2 regions of the Achromobacter sp. FW305-C-13 genome follow, and region 2 is predicted to be linked to the other one. Evidence: riboswitches for the same ligand, from Rfam matches in the RefSeq annotation. Region 2 holds a riboswitch; the other holds the start of a gene.
The links. Region 2 has a riboswitch for manganese ahead of mntP (manganese efflux pump MntP). Riboswitches for the same ligand answer to the same signal wherever they lie in the genome.
Positions count from the first base shown of each region.

Region 1 (4,252 bases), on a different contig from region 2:
GCTCGATCGTCAGCATCATCCCGCGCTCCAGCTTGCGCCAGGGGCGGTCGGCGCCCTGGGCGGGGCCCGGCTGGCGGTAGTCGCCCACGTCATGGACGTCCAGGCCCAGCCAGTGGCCGGTGCGGTGCATGTAGAAGCGGCTGTAGTCGCCGGATTCCAGCACCCCGTCCAGCGATCCCTTCAACAGTTTCAGGTCCAGCATGCCTTGCGCCAGCACGCGCAGCGCGGCTTCGTGGCCGTCGTTGAAGGTGCGGCCGGGGGCGGTGGCCTGGGCCGCCGCTTCCTGCGCCGCCACCGTCAGGTCGTACAGTGCGCGCTGCGGGCCGCTGTAGCGGCCGTTTACGGGAAAGGTCCGGGTGATGTCGCTGGCGTAGCTGTCCACCTCGCAGCCGGCGTCGATCAGCACCAGGTCGCCGTCGCGCAGCACGGCTTCGCCCGCCGGGTAGTGCAGCACGCAGGCGTTGGCGCCCGTCGCGACGATGCTGTTGTAGGCCACCGCCTGAGCGCCGTGGCGACGGAATTCATACAGCAGCTCGGCTTCCAGCTCGTATTCGTGCATACCGGCGCGGGCGACGCGCATGGCGCGCGCGTGCGCCCCGGCCGAGATCTTGGCGGCGCGCCGCATCGCGGCGATTTCGGCCGGGTCCTTGATCAGCCGCATTTCCGCCAGCAGCGGGCGGATGTCCTGTTGGCGCGAAGGCGGCGCGTGGCCGGCGCGGCTGGCGTCGCGCGCCGTAGCCAGCCAGCGGTGCAGGCGGCCGTCGGTGCGCTTGTCGCCGGCCAGCGGCGCGTACAGGGTGGGGTGGTCCAACATCAACGTGGGCACCACTTCGTCCAGGGAGTCCAGCGCGTGCGCATCGTCGAAACCGAAATAGGCGGCGGCCGCTTCGGGGCCGAAGCGCTTGCCTTCCCAGATCTCGTGTTCCACGTGGCGCGGGCGGCAGAACAGCACGGCGCGGTCGGTCGCTCCTGCGATCAGCACCAGCCAGGCACCGGGTTCGGTGAACCCGGTGAGGTAGAAGAAGTCGCTGTCGTGACGGTACGGGAATTCGGCGTCGCGGTTGCGGATTGCCTCGGGGGCGGTGCTCAGGATGGCGATGCCGCCGCCGTCGGCGCGCATCCGGTCCATCAGGCGTTGGCGCCGGGCGGCGAAGGGGGCGATGTCGGCGGGAGGCAGGCTCATGGCGGGCAGGGGCGCGAACCCCGCGAAGGTGTGGATGCGGCTTACTTTACCCCGCTATCGCGCGGAAACAACAGCGGGCGGGGTTCCCGCGGCGTCCGCGCGGGATTCACTGGACCGTCAGATTCGCGCTGCTACAATCGCGGCTCTGTCATTGGGGAGTAGCCATCCTTTGTCCCCAAAGGAGTTAGCGTCAACAGACTTGGTGGTTCAGGGCCGCGTAGCGGTTGCTAGAACTCCATGGCGCTAACGGTTTCCATGCAAGCGGCCTGCCCGCCGCATGGATCAGCCAGGCGAGACCTTTGGCCGCGTTGCGTTCACCCTAGCCGGGCGAGCCGCAGCGTCGCGCCAATTGGTTTCTGCTCGTCCGGCTGTGTTCATATGTTGCTCACCCTGTTTCTGTTTTTCCTGTCCGCGGCAGTGATTTACTTCGCCTGCGAATTCTTCGTCAATGGCGTTGAATGGGTCGGACACCGCTTCCATCTGGGCGCCACCGCCACCGGCACCGTGCTGGCCGCGTTCGGCACCGCATTGCCGGAAAGCGCGGTCACCTTCATGGCCGTCATGTTCGGCGACACCCCGGAGCAGAAAGACATCGGCGTCGGCGCGGCCATGGGCGGCCCCCTGGTGCTGGCGACCCTGGCGTACGCCGTAGTGGGCTTCGCCCTGTGGCGCGCGCGCCGGGGCCAGACGACGCAAGCCAACTGTATCAACGCGGACCAGCGCCGGCTGGCCCGCGACCAGGCCTGGTTCATGGGCATCTTCATCTTCAAGGTGGGCCTGGGCCTGCTGGCCTTCGCGTGGAAGCCCTGGCTGGGCATCCTGTTCCTGGCGACGTACGGCCTGTACATCAAGCGCGAACTGAGCCATGACGAGGAACGGACCGACAGCGAGGACCTCGAGCCGCTCAAGCTGCGCCCCCGCGATGAGGACCCGACCATGTTCTGGGCCGCGACGCAGACGATCCTGGCGCTGGTGGTCATCGCGGGCGCCTCGCACGTGTTCGTCAACCAGATCGAAGTGCTGGGAATTTTCATGGGCGCGTCGCCGCACGTGGCCGCCTTGCTGCTGGCGCCCGTCGCCACCGAATTGCCCGAAATCATGAATGCGCTGATCTGGGTGCGCCAAGGCAAGGAACGCCTGGCGCTGGCCAACATCTCGGGCGCGATGATGATCCAGGCCACCATCCCCAGCGCCTTGGGTATCTTCATGACGCCGTGGCTGCTGGATGCCCCCTTGCTGGCCGCGGGCCTGTTCACGATGCTGTCGATCGGCCTGCTGTGGCTGCGTTTCCGCCGCTCGGTGATGAGCGTGCCGGCGTTGTCGGCGGTGGGCGGCTTCTATGCCTTGTTTGCGGCATATCTGGGGTGGCACTTCTACGCCTGAGCCCGGACCCTGGTGCGAATTGCGGCGCAGGCTCGGCAGGGCCTGCGCCGCTTTTGCATTTTTTGGCGGTTTTCCGGGCAGTTAAGGCCCATAAACCTTGTCCATCAGTGGAAACCCGCGTAAACTTCCGTTGTTATCCATCCCAGGAGCAGTCTTCGTGAATACCGATTCCGGCGAAAGTAGTCGATCTTGCATCGACCTCGCTGTCTGACAGGAAACACGCAGAACTCCATCTGCCGCATCCTGTCATGCAGGTTGCGGCGTATCCCAAGCCTCGGGCGTAAGCCCCGGCAATAGCGCAGGCCTTCGGCTTGCCGGGAATCTCCCCAACGTAAACCGCCAGAACCGCCGCTTGCCGCAGCGCCAGCGTTCGTGCACGTCTTGTGTTCGTCCGTCATGCGCCGCGCAGTTGCGCTCGCGTACTCGCGATCACGCTCCCCATTCTTGCAATGGAGGTCGTTATGCGTTTCTTCGACTTGTTCCTACGCCGCGCTGGCGTGGACCGCGCCACCGCCCTGGGCCGCCGCCGCGGCACGTCGCGCTTGACGGTCATCTGTCCGCGCGACGAACTGGGCGCCTTGCGCAAGCAGATCTGCCTGGACTTCAGCGCCGCCGGCCTGGATGTCTCGCAAGTGCAGATCGACCAAGGCCAGGACCCGAGCATGGCGTCGGCTTGCATCACCGTCAATTGCCCCCCGGAACTGCGGGCGGAACTGATGTCGCAAGCGCGCCGCCTGAGCGCCAATCCCGCCGTGCGCCACGTGCATTTCGGCGCGCAAGCCGCCGCAATGGCCTGACGCCAGCGCCTATCCCCACAGGAGAGATCATGCCTAGTGCCTTAGACCCCGAACCTCGATCGCGCCAAGTGCATGGCGCCGGCATGCCTGTCTGACCTGTCATCTCCCTGCGAGCCGACCGGCCGGACAGTCATCCCGGTTCCGACGGACTCCGCAGCAAAGAATCTCCGGCCACGCCCCCAGAGGCCAACGGCGCCGGTTTCGATTCCCTAGCTAGCCCCCTTTCCGTTTTCCGCACCCGGCGCGACTTCGACGCGATCCGGACACCGGCAACTTTGCCCCGGTGCCTGCGCACGCCTGTACGCGGCGGATTGACGGCTTTCCCGCGAAAGCCGCGGCCCGCTGCTGCCCGCGCGCAGCCCGAGGGGCAGGCGCGCCCGTGTCTCCGACAACAACACCAAAAACCGGAGCACTCCGATGTTTACGTTCCTGAAATCGTTTTTTTCTTCCGCCGCCGGCCGACGGCGCGCAAGCCGCCACTTCCGGCGGTCCCCCATGCTTGAGCAAGGCGGCGATACCGTTGCGGCGTCCGCCGCTTCCGACACGTCGCGCCGCGCCAACCGCCGCATGCTCGACATGTCCCGCATGGGCCTGGATGCCTTGTTTTCGCTGCTGGGCAGCGGCCGGGGAGGCCTGTCTGAAGACCAGGCGCAGACCGCGCGCGAGCGCCACGGCGCCAACGAGGTCGACCATGAAAAGCCCCTGTCCTGGCCCGCCCACCTGTGGCTGTCCTACCGCAACCCGTTCAACCTTCTGTTGACCGCGCTTGCAGCCCTGTCGTGGCTGACCGATGTGTGGATGGCTGAACCGGACGACCAATCGTGGACGGCGGTCGTGATCATCGGATCGATGGTCGTGATTTCGACGGTGCTGCGCTTTGCGCAGGAAC
Region 1 is NZ_JBYSYN010000003.1:241,351-245,602, forward strand. Features, by position in the region: gene AC3WMU_RS20030 (aminopeptidase P N-terminal domain-containing protein) at 1-1,183, opposite strand, end outside; yybP-ykoY riboswitch at 1,318-1,482, shown strand; gene AC3WMU_RS20035 (sodium:calcium antiporter) at 1,562-2,566, shown strand; gene AC3WMU_RS20040 (hypothetical protein) at 3,028-3,363, shown strand; gene mgtA (magnesium-translocating P-type ATPase) at 3,781-4,252, shown strand, end outside.
Region 1: another riboswitch for manganese. It lies ahead of AC3WMU_RS20035 (sodium:calcium antiporter); the one in region 2 lies ahead of mntP (manganese efflux pump MntP).

Region 2 (4,252 bases):
CTGGGATGGATTCGAATTGGCGATGCGCGCCGTCCTGGGGCAGCAGATCACCGTCGTCGCGGCCATCCGCCTGGCCGGCAAGCTGGTGGCGGCGTATGGCGCGCCCATGGCCGAACCCGAAGGCGCGCTGACCCATGTCTTTCCAGAGCCTGCGGTCATCGCCGCGGCCGATCTGGCCACGCTGGGGATGCCCCGAAGCCGCGCCGCCACGCTCTCCGCCGTGGGCGCCGCAGCGGTCGCCGACAAGCACCTGTTCGACGCCGGCAGCGGGCTGGAAGAAGCCGTCGCGCGCCTGCGTCAGATCAAAGGCGTGGGGGAATGGACGGCGCAGTACATTGCCCTGCGCCAGCTGCGTGAACCCGACGCCTTCCCGTCGGCGGACATCGGCCTGATCCGCGCGTTGGAAAAACTGGAATCGCGGGAAGTCACGCCCGCGCAGCTGTTGGCACGGTCCGAACAGTGGCGGCCGTGGCGTGCCTACGCGGCACAGCATTTGTGGACCGCGTAGGCACTTGCGCGGGCCGCTGCTAGCGCTGGTGGCCCAACGAACGTTCGAAGAAGAACCGCAGCATCTCGGCCGTGGCATTCGGACCGGATTGGTCCGTATAGGATCCGCTTGCCGACCCGCCGGCCCAGGCATGACCGGCGCCATGGATCTCCCAGCGTTCGGCGCTGATGTCGCCCTTGGGGTTGCGGTACAGGTACCGGGTGCTATGGCGTTTGCCGCCAGCCCCCGGCACGCGGCAGGTCTCCACCGATGCGGCTGCCCCAGCGCTGGCCGCAGCCACCGCCTGGCCATTGCCCGGATGCACCGTTGCGTCGCGGTCCCCGTGAAAGACGATCGTGGGCACCCCGCTCGCGGCCTGCCCCGCCGCGTGGATGCCGGCGCCCTTCATGGCCGAGAGTGCGGACGGCAGATCAGTCGCCACACCGGCCGCCAGCCCCGAATGCACGCCCGCGGCGGCGAACAGGTCGGGATAGGCGCTCGCCAGGATGGCGGCCATCGCACCGCCCGCCGACAAGCCTGCCACGTAGACACGCTGCGGGTCGATCGCGTGCGAGTCGATGACGGCGCGCGTCATGCCGGCCAATATTTCAGGTTCGCCCCGACCCCGCTGCTGATGATTGTGCTTGAACCAGTTCCAGCATTTCTGCGGATTGGTCTCGCGCGACTGCACGGGATACAGCACATAGAAGCCCTGCGCTCGCGCGGCCTGGTTCATGGCGGTGCCGGCAGCGAAATCGTCGGCGTCCTGCGTGCAACCGTGAAGCATGACGACCAGCGGACGGGGCTCGGCGCCCGCGTTGGGCGGCACGTAAAGCTTGTAGCTGCGGTGCCCCCCTGCGTTGCGGAAGGATCCCGCGGTGAACGTGTCGCCTGCCGTGGCCGGCTTGTCCGCAGGCGGGGCAACGTCGTCGACCGCAGCCGTTGCCGTCGCCTTTGCCTTTGCCGTAGCCGACCGGGCGGCGGGTTCGGGGATCTCCCAAGCCTCGACATCGATGACGTCAGAATCGTCCTCGCGGGCAGGCGCGGCAACCGCCCCGCCCCGCAACGCGGCCTGGATGGCGGCAGTCGCTGCGGCCAGATCGCCGGAACGTGTGAGCCGGGTGGCCTGGTTCATGAGTTGCTGGAATTCGGGGTGCATGGCGTTACCTTGACGGCTAGGGGGAAAGTCAGCGGATGCGCTGACGCAGGGCAGCTTTGACGGCGGCGCTGGCATGCAAGGCGCCCAGGACCGTCACGGATTCGATGGTGGCAAGCGCCAGTTCGGGGGTGACGTCCGGCGCGATGGTCGCCAGCCCCAGCACTCGGATTTGCAGCATTTCCCCCGCCGCCTGAACCGCAAGCAGGTCCTGCGAGGTGTAGTGCTGGATGCCCAGAACCAGCGTCTTTCGGCTGACCGCCTGACGAACGGCTTCGCCGTGCGTGGCCAGTTGATTACGGATGGCTGTTCGTATCAGGTCGGTGCGGTTCGCATAGAACCCTTCCTGCACCAGAAGATCGATATGGCCCAAGTCGACGTACCCGAGATTGATGGTGATCTTCTCATCGGGGGGCTTGGGAACGGAGGCGAGGGAGGGAGGACGAGGAGGCATGAAAGAATATTAAAACCATCCACTTGGATGGCCTATGGATGTTTCAATTTGCCATATTTGAGGCCTTGCCGTCGCGGTTTGCCGGTGCGCAATCCGATCGGCCATTCCCCCGCCCGCCTTGCGGTCTGTCATACGCCCGACGGCCAGCTCTGCTAGACTGCGTTCACTCTTTGGGGAGTAGCCGCCTTTCAGCCTGTTCTGAAAGGGCTTACGTCAACATTCTTGGCCCTAGCCGGCCATGGCGTAAGCGGCATTGCGCTTGGCGAGACCACGGACTTTTCACACGACGCTGGGCGGTGTGAAGGGTCTGTGCCGTTCTCGCCCAGTTGGACCCCTCTCTCCATGAATGCCCTCTCCCTCATTGTTCTTGCGTTCGCCATGTCGACGGACGCGTTCGCGGCCGCCATCAGCAAAGGCGCCGCCCTGCACAAGCCCCGCCTGCCCGAAGCTCTGCGCACCGGCGTGATCTTCGGTGTGATCGAAGCGATCACACCTGTGATTGGCTGGGGACTGGGCTCCGTCGCAGCAAAATTCGTGGCCGACTGGGATCATTGGATCGCGTTCGGCATGCTCTGTATTCTCGGGGTGCTGATGATCCGCAACGCCTTCAAGGAAGAGGACGAAGACGCCGCGCCGGTCGTCCGCCATTCCTTCTGGCTCCTGGCCGCGACCGGATTCGCCACCAGCATCGACGCGATGGCCGTAGGCGTCGGCCTGGCATTCGTTGACGTGAACATCGTGGTGGCCGCCATCGCGATCGGCCTGGCCACCACCTTGATGGTGACGATCGGCGTGATGCTGGGCCGCGCGCTGGGCAGCGTGGCGGGTAAGCGGGCCGAAGTGCTGGGCGGCATCGCGCTGATCGGCATCGGCTCGCTGATCCTGTACGAGCACCTGACGGCGGCGGCCGCGGCGTAACGCCTCGAGGGTTTCAGTCTTCCAGGAACCCCAACGCCCGAAGCTCGGCGATGGCGCCCTTCTCCGCGTCGCGCCGCGCTTTGGGGGCTGCCAGCGACGCGGCCAGCAGCAGCGTCTGGTCGTTTGACTCGTCGAAGCCTCGCAGCACGCTATCGGTCACGGGAAACGCCTGGCCAAAGCCCGCGCCCAGCGCCTGGTGGCCGCCATAGCACCCCTGCTTGTCCAGGATGACCTGCGTCTGCGGATCGCGCTTGATCAGATGCAAGGGCACGCCCTGGCACCGCAAGCCCAGCAGCTTGGCCTCGCTGATGTCCAATGCCCAATCGGTTTCGGCGTAGAACGCCGCCCGCGCCGACGCGAACTGCTCAAGCACACGGGCATCCGTGCAAAACGCAGTCGGCGCCAAGTTGAGATTGAGCTTGCCGATCTTTCCGACGAGCTTCACCCGGCGAAAGAACGAGGCCCAGACCAGCAGAATGGGATTGGTGGAAAGGTCTTCCACCACCACGTCCTCGAAGATGCAAGGCATGATCTCTGAATTCACCGCGCGGCATTGAGAGATCCGTACCCCCTGCACGCGCGACATCCGCGCAGGTGCTCTCACCATCGACAGCCCGCAATTGTCGAATGTGCAATCGTGCACGTGCAGGTCGCGAAAGTGCGACCCGCCCTTGTCAAACGCCTTCCGGAATGCCGCGCCCTGGATGCTTTCCATGATCAATACGCGATTCTGACCGACGGCGAGCGGCGGACGGACTCGCCGTGGAAGACGGCTTCGATGTGGTTGCCGTCCGGATCCAGGACGAACGCGGCGTAGTCGCCGGGATGGCGGCCTCGATGCCGTTGTGGTGTCGTCATGCAACGCTCCTGGCAGGGGAAGATTGAGAGTCGGAAATTTACTTCAGCCTGTCGCCTACCCTCAACATCGCCGATTGGCCTTGGCGCGTCACCAGGTACTGTCCGATCCTTTCTGGAAATACGCCACCAGGAAATCCACGAACACGCGGACCTTCGCCGATAGATGGTGGCGTTCCGGAAACACCGCATAGATGTCGGCCTGAGGCAAGGCATAGTCTTCCAGCACGCGCACCAGCCGGCCGCTGCGCAGGTAGCGCGCCAGGTCCCACTCCGCGCGTTGCAGGATGCCCAGGCCGGCCAGGCCCCAGGTCAGCGTCACTTCCCCGTCGTTGCTGCTGAGGTTGCCGCGCACCTTCACGGTTTCGCTGCGGCGGCCTTT
Region 2 is NZ_JBYSYN010000002.1:1,286,317-1,290,568, reverse strand. Features, by position in the region: gene AC3WMU_RS17295 (AlkA N-terminal domain-containing protein) at 1-508, shown strand, start outside; gene AC3WMU_RS17290 (extracellular catalytic domain type 1 short-chain-length polyhydroxyalkanoate depolymerase) at 528-1,646, opposite strand; gene AC3WMU_RS17285 (CopG family transcriptional regulator) at 1,675-2,097, opposite strand; yybP-ykoY riboswitch at 2,258-2,430, shown strand; gene mntP (manganese efflux pump MntP) at 2,440-3,015, shown strand; gene AC3WMU_RS17275 (hypothetical protein) at 3,029-3,730, opposite strand; partial or broken gene AC3WMU_RS17270 (VOC family protein) at 3,733-3,852, opposite strand; gene AC3WMU_RS17265 (LysR family transcriptional regulator) at 3,962-4,252, opposite strand, start outside.